Regions from separate parts of the Micromonospora sp. NPDC047134 genome, predicted to be linked through region 2. Evidence: riboswitches for the same ligand, from Rfam matches in the RefSeq annotation. Region 2 holds a riboswitch; each other region holds the start of a gene.
What was found. Region 2 has a riboswitch for cyclic di-AMP ahead of ABZ795_RS05650 (hypothetical protein). Riboswitches for the same ligand answer to the same signal wherever they lie in the genome.

Region 1 (5,068 bases), on a different contig from region 2:
CGTGGACCGGGTCGAGGAGGCCATGTCGACCGGGGCGCGGACCATCGCGGTCGGCTGCCCGTTCTGCTCGACGATGCTCACCGACGGGGTGAACGGCAAGGGCGCCGGCGAGCAGGTCGAGGTGGTCGATGTGGCGAGCGTCCTACTGCGGTCGGTCCGGCCCGAGCAGGGTCGGGGCGTCGAGGAAGGCGAGCCGGTCGCCAGCTGACCAGCACGTGACCGTACGAGGTACGGCGGGCCGATGTAGCCCGCCGTACCTCTTTATTTTAAATTGACGTGCGTGACTATAACGAAATGATCGACACCCTTTGTGTGCGGTTGGTCGCGCAAACGTGAATCGACCGTTGGTCGCCTTGATTCCACACCGCGCCTTCCCTAATGTTGGGCACCGACCGCCGTGGGTCGTCTGTCTCGCCCCTCAACCGCTCGCGGGACGCCCGGCGGTCGGCTGCAAAGGAGTCGCTGTCGGTGGCAACCATGCCCCTCCATCGTCCTGTGCCCGGATGGCCGCGTCGTCCAGGTGGCCTACGGAGAGCTGCGCACCGCCTGGTCGTGCTGGTGGCCGCCGCCGCGGTCGGTGCCGGCCTGATCGCCGCCCCCGCGTACGCGGAACCCTCCGTGGAGGAGATCGAGCGCCAGATCGACAAGCAGTGGCAGCAGCTTGAGCCCACCATCGAGCAGTACAACAAGGTGCGGTCGCAGCTGAAGGTCAACCGCAAGAAGGCCAGCGACCTGCAGAAGAAGATCCAGCCCCTGGCCCTGGAGGCCGAGCTGGCCATGAACCGGGTGGCCGACCTGGCCTCCCGGTACTACGTCAACGGGCCCTCTCAGGAACTCGGGGCGGTGCTGCTGAACGCCAAGCCGGACATGCTGGGCGAGCAGATGGCCCTGCTGGAGCGGCTGGCCGCGTACGAGCGGCAGCAGCTCGAGGGCGTGATGAAGGTCCGCAAGAAGTACGACGACCAGAAGGCCAAGCTCGACGCGCTGATCGCCGACCAGGAAACCAAGGAAAAGCAGCTGGCGGCGAAGAAGAAGCAGATCGACGCCAAGATCAAGCAGCTTGAGCGGTCCCTGCCGGTGACCACGGTCAAGACCACCAACTGCCCGACCATCAACGGGGTGGTCAGCGAGGCGGCCCGGACCGCCATCCGGGTGGCCTGCGCCCAGGTCGGCAAGCCGTACGTCTGGGGTGCCACCGGCCCGAACTCGTTCGACTGCTCCGGCCTCACCCAGTACGCGTACAAGGCCGCCGGCATCTACCTGACGCACTTCACCGGTGCGCAGTGGAACGAGGGCAAGGCCATCTCCCGGGCCGATGCCCGCCCCGGCGATCTGGTCTTCTTCCGCAGTGACCTCAGTCACGTCGGCCTCTATCTGGGCAACAATCAAATGGTGCACGCGCCCAGAGCGGGTAAACCGGTGAACGTCTCTCCGATCACCACCATGCCGATCGCCGGCTTCCGTCGACCCGGCTGAGGGATCGCACAGGAACATCGGCAGGGCCCCCGGTCAAGAGATCGGGGGCCCTGTCCTATGTCGGATCTGGACACCCTGTGTAGCGGCGTGGACCTGTTGTGTATCGACGGAGGTCGTCCCTAAGCTGGGCAATTGTCGGCCCGATGGCAGTTCCGCCCATCCCGGGCGGTGACGGTCCGACACCGCCGAGTCGCCTGTGCGAGCCGGGGACCCACGTTCCCGGGGTGAATCCGCGATCCGCGCGGTAGGGCGCCCCCTTCCCGCCCGAACCCGTCAGCTAACCCGGTAGGCGGTATGGGGAAGAAGGAGTTGGGAGCCCGGTGGCACACCATGCCCCGCGGCCACCGTCACGCCGGGCGACGACGCCCGGCCCGGTGACGGCTGCGCCGCGATCCCACTGGTACCGCTGCACCACCGCATTCGCCGTCCTGTCCGCGACCGCCGTCATCCTCACCGGCGGTGCCACGGCAGCCCACGCCGACCCGTCCGTCGACGCCATCGAGCGCCGGATCGACGCGGACTGGAACCGGCTGGAACCCCTCATCGAACGGCACAACGCCAGCCGGCAGGACCTGGCCGGCAAGCGCCGGGAGGCCGACTCCCTGGCCGCCCGCATCGCCCCTCTCCAGCGCCAGGTCGACGAGGCGATGACCCAGGTAGGTGCCCTGGCGGCACGGGCGTACATGGGTGACACGGTCGGTGCCGTCAACGTGCTGTTGGGCAGCAGGTCCCCCGGCGAGGTCGTGGAGCAGATCGGCCTGCTCGACCGGTACGCCCACCATCAGCAGCAGGCCGTCCGGCAGGCCGCCGCGCTACGCGACGAACTCACCGCCGCCAAGGCCCACCTGGAGGTGGCCATCGGCGAGTTGACCCGTATGGAGGTCGCCCTAGCGGGGAAGCGACGCCAAGTCGACGCCGAGATCGACCGGTTGCAGCGGCTACGACTGCGGGCGTACGGCCGGGGCGGTGGCGGCCCGCTGCGACCCGCGCCCTGTCCGGCCGGCTATCCGGGCGGGGCGGCCGGGGTGGCGGTGAAGTTCGCCTGCGCCCAGATCGGCAAGCCGTACTCCTGGGGTGCCGAGGGGCCGCAGGCGTACGACTGCTCTGGTCTGATGCTGGCCGCGTGGGCGCGGGCGGGGGTGGCCATGCCGCACAACGCGGCCCGGCAGCGTCAGGTGACCCGGTCGGTCGCCCGCAGTGCCCTACGCCCGGGTGACCTGGTCTTCTACTACCGGGATCTGCACCATGTCGGCATGTACGTCGGCGACGGCTGGGTGGTGCACGCCTCCCGCGCCGGTCAGCCGGTGAAGATGAAACGGATGGAGAGCAGCCCGATCCACAGCTTCGGTCGGCCCGGCTGAGGTCAGCGGGTCGGCCAGGTGCGCCAGTTCTGCCAGGCCCGGCTCGGGGTCGGGCCGCGCTGGCCCTGGTAGCGGGAACCGTAGACGGCCGACCCGTACGGGTGCTCGGCCGGCGAGGAGAGCCGGAAGATGCAGAGCTGACCGATCTTCATGCCGGGCCAGAGGGTGATCGGCAGGTTCGCCACGTTGGACAGCTCCAGCGTGACGTGCCCGGAGAAGCCGGGATCGATGAAGCCCGCGGTGGAGTGGGTGAGCAGACCCAGCCGCCCCAGGCTGGACTTGCCCTCCAGCCGACCGGCGAGCTGGTCACCCAGGGAGATGACCTCCAGGGTGGAGGCGAGCACGAACTCGCCCGGGTGCAGCACGAAGGGCTCGCCGTCGGGCACCTCCACCGGGGAGGTCAGGTCGTCCTGCCGGGTCGCCGGGTCGATGTGGGTGTAGAGGTGGTTGTTGAAGACCCGGAACAACTTGTCCAGGCGTACGTCGATGCTGGAGGGCTGCACCAGGGTGGGCTCGAAAGGCTCCAGCGCGAGGGTGCCCGCCTTGATCTCGGAGACCAGGTCGCGGTCGGAGAGCAGCATCGCCACACCATACCGATATGGCTGACCTGCGTGTCGCGCTACCTGTCTAGAACGTATGTTCGATAAGATGTCGGCATGGCTTCCTGGTCCGAATTCGCCGCTGACGAGCCTCGACTCGCCGACGGGATCCGCCTTCTCATGCAGCAGTACGGCCCGGGCTTCGGCTACCTGGCCACGGTCCGCCCCGACGGCGGGCCCCGGGTGCACCCGGTCTCCCCGGTGATCACCGATGACGGTCTCTACTGCTTCGTGATCGACTCTCCGAAGCGGCGTGACCTGGAACGCGACGGGCGCTACGCCCTGCACTCCTTCCCGCCGGAGGAGAGCGACGACGAGGCATACCTCGCCGGTCGGGCCTGGCCGGTGACGGACGACGCCACCGTGGCCCGCCTGGCGCTCGCCGCCCGCGCCGCGCCCCAGGTCGACTGGCGGCTGTTCGAGTTCACGATCGAGGTGGCGATGCTCAGCCGCCGTGGGCACGCCAACCCCGAGGTGCCCGGCGAGCACGGCGGGGTGCCGGCCGTCCAGGTCTGGCTCGACCCGGCGACCACCGTCCCCCAGGCCCAGCGGCCCGCCTCCCTGGCGGCCCACTCCGCCCGCCGCGCCCGCTGCGCGGCCTGACGCCAGCCGGTGCCGGCCCCGTCGAACGGGACCGGCACCGGAGGCGGTACGTGCCGAAGGCGCGCGTCAGGCGGCTCGGTAGGTGTTCCAGGCGCTGATCATGCGGCTGGCCTGGCCGGCCGTGAACTGGTACATGCAGGAGTCGTACGAGTAGTCCATGAAGTTGGTGATCGGGTCGGCGCCCGGGGCGGAGCAGGTGTCCCGACCGGTCGGGCAGCCGCTGGCCGGGGAAGCCTCCGCCGGGGTGTCCGAGACCTGGTCACCCGAGCCGGAGCAGCCGCCCTGGAAGGTGTGGTACAGGTTCAGCCAGTGACCGACCTCGTGGGTGCCGGTGTCGCCCTGGTTGTAGTTGGTGGCCGTGCCGCCGGGCAGCGACTCGCTCAGCACCACCACGCCGTCCATGCTGTTCAGCGTGCGCTGCGGGAAGGTCGCCCAACCGAGCAGGTTGTTGCTCAGCGCCCCCAGGTAGATGTTCAGGGTGTTCTTGCCGCCGACCCGGAGCTGGGTTTTCATCTGCCGCTCGGCGGTGGTGCCCTGCCGGATCGGGTACCAGGAGGTGTTGGTGACCCGGTTGATGCTCTGCAACTGGAAGGCGAAGGCGGTCGCCGCCCCACCGGACGCTCCGCTGAAGGCCTGGTTGAGCACGTTGATCTGAGACTGGATCATCGAGTCCGGGATGTTTCCGCCGGCCCGGGTGGTGTCCCTGCGGATCACGTGCACCACGACCGGGATGGTGACCGAGGCGGCGGCGGCCTGGGTGCCGAGGTTACGCTGGCCGACCCGCTTGGCCCGCTCCTGGAGCAGGTCGGCGAACTCGGCCTCCCGCTGGAGGACCTGGCTCTTGGTCAACTCGTTCGGGTCGTGCGCGAGGACGCCGCCATCACGGACCCGGACCGCACTGCCGGTCGGGTCGGCGCACTCCTCGTCGGCGTGCGCGTGCGCGTGCCCGGCGGCCATGGCCGGGCTGGCGGAGATGGTGGCGGCCGGCAGCGCGCCGACCGTTACCAGGCCGAGCGTCACGGCCAGCGA
Region 2 (5,068 bases):
CTGATCGCCGGCAACCGGCGGTTCGTCACCGACACCCCGTGGCATCCGAATCAGAACGCCGGGCGGCGCGCCGCCGTGGCGGCCGAGCAGCATCCCTTCGCGGTGATCGTGGGCTGCTCGGACTCCCGACTGGCCGCCGAGATCATCTTTGATCGTGGGCTGGGGGACCTCTTCGTGGTCCGTACCGCCGGGCACACCATCGGCCCCGAGGTGCTGGGCAGCGTCGAGTACGCGGTGGCCGTCCTGCGTACGCCGTTGGTGGTGGTGCTCGGGCACGACTCGTGCGGTGCCGTGCAGGCGGCCCGGGCGGCCCTGGCCACCGGCAGCACCCCCGCCGGGCACCTGGGCGCGGTGGTGGACGCCGTGGTGCCCAGCCTGCGCCGGGCGGAGGCCGCCGGGGTGGAGGACCTGAACCAGATCGTCGACATCCACATCGCGCAGACCGTGACGGCGATGCTGGAGGCCTCCACCACCCTGGCCGCCGAGGTGTCCGCCGGGCGCTGCGCGGTGGTCGGCATGTCGTACCGGCTGGCCGCCGGGGAGGCCCGGGCGGTGGCCGCGGAGCCCGCCGACCTGGTTGCCACCGCCGCCCTCGCCGCCTGACGACGAGGGCCGTCCTGCCAGACGGCGGGACGGCCCTCGAAGCGGTGCCGGAGACGCTAGAGCATCGAGACGTGTACGTGATCGGTGTGGTTCGACGGGCCGCTGTAGGAACTCCATCCGGTCGCCGGGAACCAGATCTGCCGGTTCCAGATCACGTAGTAGACACCCAGCCGGTCGGCGTTACGGACCAGGAAGGCGGCCAGGTTGTTGCCGTAGATCCGGGTGTCGTTGTTGTACCAGGGGCGGAAACCGCTGTTCTGCAACGACCAGTCACAGGCCCGGCCCTTGGGGTGCTCCCACTTGTCACCCGGGCGGTAGCAGCCGACGAACCGGTTGAAACCGGCCCGCTTGACCTCCTTGTACATGTGCAGGGTGCGCGCGGTGATGCAGCCCGAGGTGGTCGGGTCGTCCTGGTTGCACGACTCGGGCTTCCAGCCGCCGTCGGAGGACCGGTTGGGGCCGGGGCGGGCCACCGGGGAGGTAGCGGCCACCAGGCCACCGGTGAGGCCGACCCCACCGACCAGCCGGAGGGACTTCTCCGCGTCGCTCTTCTTGCGGGCCATGTCGTTGGTCAGCTTCTGCTGCTCGCGTACCTCGGCGTCGAGCGCCAGCTTGGCCGTCTCGGCGCGGCGCTTGACCGCGTTGACCTCGGCCAGCTTCTTGCTGTTGACCAGGTTCAGCTCGTCCAGGGCGGAGGCCCGGTGGATGAAGGAGTCCGGGGCGTCGGTCTGCAACAGCATGGCGATCGCGCCGACCCGCCCGGTCCGGTACGACTGGGTGGCGATCTCGGCGACCTGTGGGGCTAGGGCGTCCAGGTCGGCCTCCGCGCGGCGGAGTTCGACGGCGAGCTTGAGCTGCTTCTTCTTGGACTTCTCCAGCTTCGACTTGGCCTTTGTGTAGTCCCGGTTGGTCGCCTCGATCAACTCGTTGAGCATCGGCGGATCGTCGTCGTGACCGGCTGGTTTGGGGGCGTTCGGCGCAGCCGTCGCCGGCAGGGGGCCGGCGAAGACGGCGAACGCGGCGAACACGGCCACCACGGGCGTCAACCAGCGGCGTAGGGGTGCCGTCACTGTCTTCCCTTCCATCGACCGCCGACCGGGTTAGCTGACGGGTTCGGGACGGAAGTGGCCCCTACCGCTTTCGCGGATTCACCCCAGGTACCTGGGTCCCCGGCTCGCCTGGCGGCGATTGGGCGGTGGCACCGCAGGCGCCGGTGCGCGCCTTCGGCGGTGACCGGCAGTGAGGTTACCCGAGAGTCCGTCTGGGCTTCTACGTACCGAACCCGGCGAGATACGTCATTTCGTAATCGCAATGGGTGACGAGCGCCACGCATATCGACCGATGTGGTCGGCGTGCTCACGTTGAGCAGTGTCACCATGGGGTTTCGGTGCTCCTGTCCGGTTCGGGCCACTCCGAACGGGTGGCGGGGGGTGTGTGACGGGTCCGCGGATCGCTGAGAGCCTGCAGGGCCTCGGCCCGGTCCGTAGCCGGCCGGGGGACCCGGGGGCGGCCTTCGCCGACGGCGGCCACCTCGTCGGGGGCGGGGGCCGCGAGGTCTGTCCCGCCGCGCTGCCGACCGGCGGTGGTCACCACCGTGGCCAGGGCGGTGGTCAGGGGTACGGCGGCGATCAGCCCCAGGGTGGCCACCACACTGCGGACGATCTCCTGGGCCAGGAACTCGCTGGTGAGGATCTGCCCCAGGGCGCGGGAGTCGGCCGTCAGCAGGAGCAGCAGGGGCAGTGAGGCACCGGCGTACGCCAGGACGATGGTGTTCACCACCGAGGCGATGTGCGCCCGGCCCACCCGGGTGGCCGAGCGGTACAGCTGGCGGCGGGACAGGTTGGGGTTGGCGTGGGCCAACTCGGTGACCGCCGCGGCCTGGGTGACGGTGACGTCGTCGAGGACCCCCAGCGAACCGATGATGATGCCGGCCAGCAGCAGGCCGTGCAGGTCGACATCGCCCCGGAACATCGACAGGGTGGTGGCGTCCTCGCTGCCGAACCCCGTCAGGTGGGTGGCGTTCGTGGCGGCCAGACCGAGCAGCCCGGTGAGCACCAGGGCGCCGAGGGTGCCGAGTACGGCCACCGAGGTCTGCGCGGACACCCCGTGGGTCAGGTACAGCACCACGAACATGATCAACGCGGCGCCGACGATGGCCACCACCAGGGGCGGCTGGCCGGCGCTGATGCCCGGCAGTACGAAGGTGAGCAGGATGGCGAAGCTGGCCCCCAGCCCGGCCAGGGCCGCCAGCCCGCGCAGCCGCCCGAAGGCCACGATGGCGGCGGCGAAGAGCACCCCCAGCCAGATCAGGGGCATCCCCCGCTGGTGCTCGGCGATGTTGTAGTTGCTGATCGAGGGGTCCTCCGGGTCGATCAGCGAGACCAGGATGACCTCGTCGCCGACGTCCACCGAGGGGGCGCCCGGCCCGGCCGGGATGGGGGTGTCGACCTGCTGACCGGCGTCCGGGCCGTCCTGGACCTGCACCGTGACGGTGCCGCAGGGACCCCCGCCGGTGGTCGGGGTGCCCTCCGGCACGGTGGGGTTGGGCGGGCAGGGTTCGGTGACCACCCGGGTGACCGTGCCCTGGTAGCGGGGCAGGTCGTCGGCGGCCTCCGGGCGGGGGGCGTCGCGGGGCCAGAGCACCAGGGCGGCGATCACCGTGACGAGGAAGAGGGGGACGACCGTCACGATGAGGATCCGCCGCACCCCGGGCGGGGTGGGCGGAGCGGCCCGGCTGTGATCGGCGCCCATTCGCTAGTCTCCCAACGATCTCTTCAGCGGAGTACGTGTCGGCGGGCGAGTCGGTTCAGCCCGGTCGTACGACTGTCGCGGTGGGCGGCCGAGGTGGCCGGAATGTGGCGGACCCGCTGCGTACGGTGATTGCCGGGGTGGGCTCTGACCGGCCGCCGGGCAGTGGCGGCGGATGCGGGTGCGCCGCCGGTGGCGGACGCAGGCCGGTGGGCCCGGATGTCGGCAGACCATCGTCTGGGAATCGTAGCCAGCCCGGGATCGGATCGCAGGTCGCGCCCGTTCCTCGGCGGTTCGCGGCCGGCGACCTGGGTGTCGTGGTGGGGTTCAGCCCCGCTTCATCAGGCGGCCCACGGCGGCCATCATCTCGGTGGCCATCTCGTCGGCGCGGCCTTCGACTGCGCCGGTGTGCATGCAGTGCCGGGCGTGCCCGTCGAGCAGGCCCAGGGCGACCTTGTCCAGTGCCGCCTGGATGGCGGAGATCTGGGTGAGCACGTCGATGCAGTAGCGATCCTCGTCGACCATCTTCTCGACGCCGCGCACCTGACCCTCGACCCGGCGCAGCCGGGCTAGCAGTTGGTCCTTGCTGGCGGTGTAGCCGCGGATCGGCGTGGGTGTGGTCATGGTAACGAGGATAACGTACCCCCTGGGGGTATGTTAGGGTCGCGATTGGAGATACCCCCCGTGGGTATTCTTCAAGAGGCCGGCCGCCCCTCGGTCGGGTCAGGCGGAGGAGGAGAGTTCCATGGTCACCACGACGTACCAGGTGCAGGGCATGACCTGCGGACACTGCGTCGGCGCGGTCAGCGCCGAGGTCACCGCGCTGCCCGGGGTCACCGAGGTAGCGGTCGACCTGGCCACCGGCCAGGTCAAGGTCATCAGCGAACAGCCGCTGGACGCCGAGGCGGTCCGCGCGGCCGTCGACGAGGCCGGATACGAACTGGTCGGCGCCTGAGGCGACCGACGGCGGAAACCCGAGGTGCGACCATGAACACAGCGACGAAGCTGACCGGCTTCGCGCTAGGTCTGGTGGCGGTTTTCGGCGCGGCCTACGGGGTCGGTCAGCTGACCGACCCGCCCGCCCCGATCGTCGCCGAGGGCCACCAGGCGGGCGACGGCTCGCACGACACGACCGCACCCGGCCACGACACCCCGGATCCCGGTGGGCACCTACCGGGCGGGCTGCTCGTCTCCGACCGGGGCTACACCCTGGTGCCGGTCGCCGCCCCCGAGGGCGAGTTCGCCTTCCGGGTCACCGGCCCTGACGGGAAGCCGGTGACCCGGTACGAGGTGAACCACGACAAGCCGATGCACCTGATCGTCGCCCGGCGTGATCTCGGCGGCTTCCAGCACGTGCACCCGGAGATGGCCGCCGACGGCACCTGGCGGGTCGCCTCGCCGTTGAGTTCCCCCGGGGTGTGGCGGGCCTTCGCCGACTTCACCCCGACCGGCGGCGAGGCCCTGACCCTCGGGGTGGACCTGACCGTGCCGGGGGAGTTGACCGAGCAGCCCCTGCCCGCCCCGGCCAGCAGCACCCGGGTCCACGACTACACCGTCGACTTCCACGGCACCCCCCAGCCGGGCGGCAACACCACCCTGACCTTCACCGTCAGCCGGGACGGGGTGCCGGTCCGGAATCTCGAACCGTATCTGGGAGCCTTCGGCCACCTGGTCGCACTGCGTCAGGGGGACCTGGCCTACCTGCACGTGCACCCCG
Region 3 (5,068 bases), on a different contig from region 2:
GTCTCCACCACCGCCGAGGGGCACACCCACACCGTCTACGGCCTGTCGCCCCGGATCACCCGGATCATCCGGTTGGCGGAGACCACCGGGGCCGGGGTGCTGGCCCGCTGCGGCTCCTGGCGGCCGCCCCGCCCCCTGCTGCGGGCCTTGCAGCCCAGCATCCGCTGGATGCTCTTCGGCGAGCGCTGTGACCCCTCGGACATCCGCCTGGTCACCTCGGCGGTGGCCCGTGCCTCGCTGCGCTCGATCGGCGGGTTCCGGGCCTCGATCGGTGACCAGCACCGGCTGGAGACCCTGGCCGCGTTGGCGCACCTGCCGGCCGCCGCCCTGGTCGGGGACAAGGACCGGCTGACCCCACCGCCCTGCGCGGAGTCGATCGCCGAGGCCCTGTCCGCGACCGAACTGGTGGTGTGCCCGGGGGCCGGCCACATGCTGATGATGGAACGCCCCGAGGAGGTCAACGAGGCCCTGTCCGGCGTACTGCGTCGGGTCCTGGGCGCCAGTTCCGTCCCGGGTTGTTGACAAAGGTCCCCTGCCCGAGAAGGTGCCCTTCCCTGCCCGTGGCGGGTGGGGCGTAATCTCGTGCGGTTGGCCGGGCGGCGGGACGAGGAGCACGAGCGGTGGATCAGAGCACCCTGGATCAGGAGATCGCCGTCGAGCAACGGCATCTCGACCGGGTGTACGCGCGACTGGCCGAGCTGCGGCGCGCGGCCGTCATCGCGGAGCGGGACGGCTACCGGCTGGCCCGGGTCGGCAACTTCGGCGCCCTGGTGGAACGCGACGCGATGGTCTTCCACGCCGCGCAGCGACGTCACCTGCTCGACGCGGAGTACGAGGGGCTGGTCTTCGGCCGGCTGGACCTGCGGGACGGCCAGGTGCTCTACGTCGGGCGGCTCGGCATCCGTGACGAGGACGCCAGCACCCTGGTGGTCGACTGGCGCGCCCCGGCCGCCGCGGCCTTCTACCAGGCGACCCCGGCCGAGCCCCTCGGGGTGGTGCGGCGCCGGACCATCCAGTCCAGCGGGGAACGGGTCACCCGGATCGAGGACGACCTGCTCGACCCGGACGCCGCACCGGCGGAGATGCCGGTGGTGGGCGACGGGGCCCTGCTGGCCACCCTGTCCCGGACCACCGGTCGGGGGATGCGCGACATCGTCGCGACCATTCAACGGGAGCAGGACGAGGCGATCCGCTCCCCCGCCTCCGGGGTCACCCTGGTCTCCGGCGGCCCGGGTACCGGCAAGACCGCGGTGGCCCTGCACCGTGCCGCGTACCTGCTCTACGCCGACCGCAGCCGGTACGCCGGGGGCGGCATCCTGGTCCTCGGCCCCTCCTCGGTCTTCGTCTCCTACATCGCCTCGGTGCTGCCGTCGCTGGGCGAGGACGCGGCCACCCTGCACTCCCTGGGCAGCCTCTTCCCCGGGGTGACGGCCACCCGGACCGACCCGCCCCGGGTGGCCACGATCAAGGGCTCGTTGCGGATGCGGCGGGTCCTGGAACGGGCCGTCCGGGATCCCGCTCCGGGGGTACCCACCCAGTTGCGACTGCTGTACCGGGGACAGTTGCTGCAACTGGACCGGGCGGAGCTGAACGCGATCTGGAACCGGGCGCTGCCGCGCGGCGCCCGCCGCAACGAGGTGCGCCGGGCCGGCTTCGACGGGGTACTGGCCGCGCTCTGGGCTCAGGCCCGTCGACTGGGCATCGGCGGGCTGCCCGAGCAGCGCGCCTTCGAGGACGAACTGATCGACCGCCCCGACTTCCGGGAGTTCCTCAAGGCCTGGTGGCCCCGGCTGCATCCCCGGCACGTACTCGGCTGGCTGGCCGACCACGAGCGGCTGCGTCGGTACGCCGGGGGCATCCTGTCCGGCGCAGAGATCCGGCTGCTGGCCGAGGCGTACCAGGGGCTGGCCACGGAGGGTCCGACGGTCGCCGACGCCGCCCTGCTGGACGAACTCGACACCCTGCTCGGTAAGCCGATGCGCCCGGCCCGGGCCAAGCGGGACCCTTTCCAGTTGGCCGGCGGGGTCCGGGAGTTGAGCACCTTCGCCGATCGGCAGCGGGCCGCCCGGCAGGCCGCCCGCGAGCGCCCGGAGGACTACCGGGACTACGCCCATGTGGTGGTCGACGAGGCGCAGGACGTCTCGCCGATGCAGTGGCGGATGATCGGCCGGCGGGGTCGGCTGGCCTCCTGGACGGTGGTGGGCGACCCGGCGCAGACCGCCTGGACGGGAGATCCCCAGGAGTTAACCCGCGCCCGGGACAAGGCCCTGGGACGGCGTCCGCGCCACCTGTTCACCCTGACCACGAACTACCGCAACTCGGCGGAGATCTTCGCGGTGGCGGCCGAGGAGATCCGTCGGGTGTACCCGGACCTGCCGCTGCCCACAGCGGTCCGCTCCACCGGGGTGGAGCCGATTCGACTGGTGGTGTCGGCGGCCGAGTTGGCCGGCCGGGTGGTGTCGGCCGCGCGCACCCTGCTGGACGAGGTCGAGGGCACCGTCGGGGTGATCACTCCGGTGCCCCGGCGGGCGGAGGTGGCGGGCTGGCTCGGCGGCCTGGGCGGCGATCGTCTCCAGGTGGTGACGAGCCTGGAGGCCAAGGGCATGGAGTACGACGGGGTGGTGCTGGTCGCCCCGAGCGAGATCCGGGCGGTGCCGGACTCCGGGGTACGCACCCTCTATGTCGCGCTGTCCCGAGCCACCCAACGGCTGACCACCATCGACTTCGGCTGAGCCCGCCCGGACACGCTGGGTACGGACACCCCGGTGACTGGTGTCACCAAGCGGGCATATTCGACACTTATGTCTGATTCTATGGTGAGCAGACGAATACCACGAGTCACACCGGCTGCACAGGTAACGGCAGTCCCGGTAGGCTCGGCTCCGGCCTCCGCCAGGCGGCACCCACCGGTGCCGGCGGTGGCCGCCGCTCAATCGCCCGCGAGGGCGAGCCGGGGAACCATGTTTTTCTGGGGTGCATCCGCGCACGCGCGGTAGGGATCTTCCGTCCCGAACCCGTCAGCTAACCCGGTCGGCGGCTGACGGAAGGACATGTGCATGCCAACAGTGGCAACCGCTAGACCGGCCGCCCGCACGGCGGCCCTGATCTGCGCGGCGCTCGCCCTGGCCGTGGGGGCCGCGCTGCTTCCCGGCCCCGCCGCAGCGGCGCCCGGCGATGTCGGCGACGAAGGCGGCACCCCGGCGCTGCGGGCCCAGTTGGAGGCGGCCAGCAAGGGGTACCTCGACGCCAAGGCCGCCCTGGACCGTTCGGTCAAGCGGCAGAAGCAGCTGGCCGGCCAGCTCACCGCCACCGAGAGCCAGCTCGCCGAACGCGGCAGCAAGGTGGCCGAGATCGCGGCCCAGGCCTACCGCTCCGGTCGGCTCAGCGCGGCGTCGGCCCTGCTCAACAGCGCCTCCCCGGCCGGCTTCATGGACCGGGCGGCGGCCCTGGACGCGGTGGCCGCCAACGAGGAGCGCGCCCTGGGTGAGCTGCGGGCCACCCGCGACGAGGTCAGCCGGACCAAGCAGGCGCTGGACCGGGAGGTCCAGGAGCAGCGCAAGCAGGTCGCGGTGATGGCCAAGCGCAAGGATCAGGCCGAGCGGGCCCTGACCGTGGCCAACGAGCGGGCCGAGGCCGCCCAGCGGGCCGAGCGGGCACCGACCCGGGCCGGTGGATCCAGCCCCCGGGCCGCCCCCGCGCCCCGCAACGCGAACGGCTCGTGGCCGGCGGAGTCGTGCACTGTCAACGACCCCACCCCGGCCAACGGCTGCATCACCCCGCGTACGCTGCACGCCCTCAAGCAGGCCAAGTCGGCCGGGTTCACCCGGTACGTCTCCTGCTACCGGTCGGGCGGCTCCGGCGAGCACCCCAAGGGCCGGGCCTGCGACTTCGCGGCGCAGAAGAACGGCTTCGGTGGGGCCGCCACCGGCGGTGACCGAACCTACGGCAACAACCTGGCGGCCTACTTCGTCAACAACGCCGACCGGCTCGCCGTGCTCTACGTGATCTGGTACAAGCAGATCTGGCTGCCCAGCAGCGGCTGGAAGACCTACAGCGGCGCGCGGGGCGATCCGTCCAGCGACCACACCAACCACGTACACCTGTCGGTGTACTGACCGATCCTCGCCACGACGCCGGGTGGGCATCCCCACCCGGCGTCGTCGTGTCCGCCCCGGCCGCTCGAAGATCCCTGTCCCCCGCCCGTCGCCGCGCGGGAATCCGCCACCTTGGTTACCGTCGAGGGTGAAGTGGACATTTCGCCACGAGGGGGCAGTGCATGAGGCAATCCACCATCCGGTTCACCCGGCCCGACAACCGCGGGTGGCTCCGGTGACCGGGCACGTCATGGTCTTCGCGCCCACGCCGCTGCTGACCGTCACCGTCGACCAGCCCAACGACACCCCGGAGCTGCACCTGCACCCCGGCGGGCAGGGGGTCTGGCAGGCCCGGATGGTGCTGTCCCTCGGTGTCGAGGTGGTGCTCTGCACCACCCTGGGCGGCGAGATCGGGCAGGTGCTGGAGCCGTTGCTGGTCAGCGAAGGGGTGGAACTCAAGGTCGTGGCCCGCGACTCCGGCGGCAGCGGGGGGTACGTGCACGACCGCCGGGAGGGCAGCCGGCGGGAGATCATCGACGTGCCCGGTCAGCCGTTGAGCCGCCACGAGTTGGACGAGCTGTACAACCTGGCCCTCAGCGAGGGACTGCGAGCGGCGGTGTGCGTGTTGAGCGGCCCCAATCACCCCAGCCTGGTACCGCCGGACCTGTACCGCCGCTTCGCGGCCGATCTGTGCGCCAACGGCAGCCCGGTGGTGGTCGACCTCAGCGGCGAACACCTGACGGCCGTCCTGGACAGCGGGGTGTTCTTCCTCAAGGTCAGCCACGAGGAGTTGATCGCGGACGGGCGGGCCGCCGGTGAGGATCAGGATCAGCTCATCACCGCCCTGTACGACCTGCACACCGCCGGCGCGGACAACGTGCTGGTCAGCCGGGCCGACAAACCGGCCCTGACCCTGCTCGACGGCGAGGTGTTCGAGGTACGGATGCCCCGGTTGGAGGCGGCCGACCCGCGGG

Region 1: it holds a riboswitch for cyclic di-AMP, as region 2 does, so the genes downstream of both, ABZ795_RS19315 (NlpC/P60 family protein) here and ABZ795_RS05650 (hypothetical protein) in region 2, are expected to answer to the same signal.
Region 3: it holds a riboswitch for cyclic di-AMP, as region 2 does, so the genes downstream of both, ABZ795_RS19585 (hypothetical protein) here and ABZ795_RS05650 (hypothetical protein) in region 2, are expected to answer to the same signal.

The regions. Positions count from the first base shown of each region.
Region 1 is NZ_JBEYUI010000015.1:139,494-144,561, forward strand. It holds gene ABZ795_RS19305 ((Fe-S)-binding protein) at 1-208, shown strand, start outside; gene ABZ795_RS19310 (NlpC/P60 family protein) at 478-1,476, shown strand; cyclic di-AMP (ydaO/yuaA leader) riboswitch at 1,650-1,783, shown strand; gene ABZ795_RS19315 (NlpC/P60 family protein) at 1,851-2,837, shown strand; gene dcd (dCTP deaminase) at 2,840-3,418, opposite strand; gene ABZ795_RS19325 (pyridoxamine 5'-phosphate oxidase family protein) at 3,494-4,039, shown strand; gene ABZ795_RS19330 (zinc metalloprotease) at 4,106-5,068, opposite strand, start outside.
Region 2 is NZ_JBEYUI010000003.1:107,199-112,266, reverse strand. It holds gene ABZ795_RS05655 (carbonic anhydrase) at 1-603, shown strand, start outside; gene ABZ795_RS05650 (hypothetical protein) at 660-1,673, opposite strand; cyclic di-AMP (ydaO/yuaA leader) riboswitch at 1,677-1,808, opposite strand; gene ABZ795_RS05645 (YibE/F family protein) at 1,975-3,354, opposite strand; gene ABZ795_RS05640 (metal-sensitive transcriptional regulator) at 3,679-3,975, opposite strand; gene ABZ795_RS05635 (cation transporter) at 4,097-4,306, shown strand; gene ABZ795_RS05630 (hypothetical protein) at 4,339-5,068, shown strand, end outside.
Region 3 is NZ_JBEYUI010000016.1:44,956-50,023, reverse strand. It holds gene ABZ795_RS19595 (alpha/beta hydrolase) at 1-522, shown strand, start outside; gene ABZ795_RS19590 (AAA family ATPase) at 621-2,732, shown strand; cyclic di-AMP (ydaO/yuaA leader) riboswitch at 2,917-3,052, shown strand; gene ABZ795_RS19585 (hypothetical protein) at 3,057-4,115, shown strand; gene ABZ795_RS19580 (PfkB family carbohydrate kinase) at 4,330-5,068, shown strand, end outside.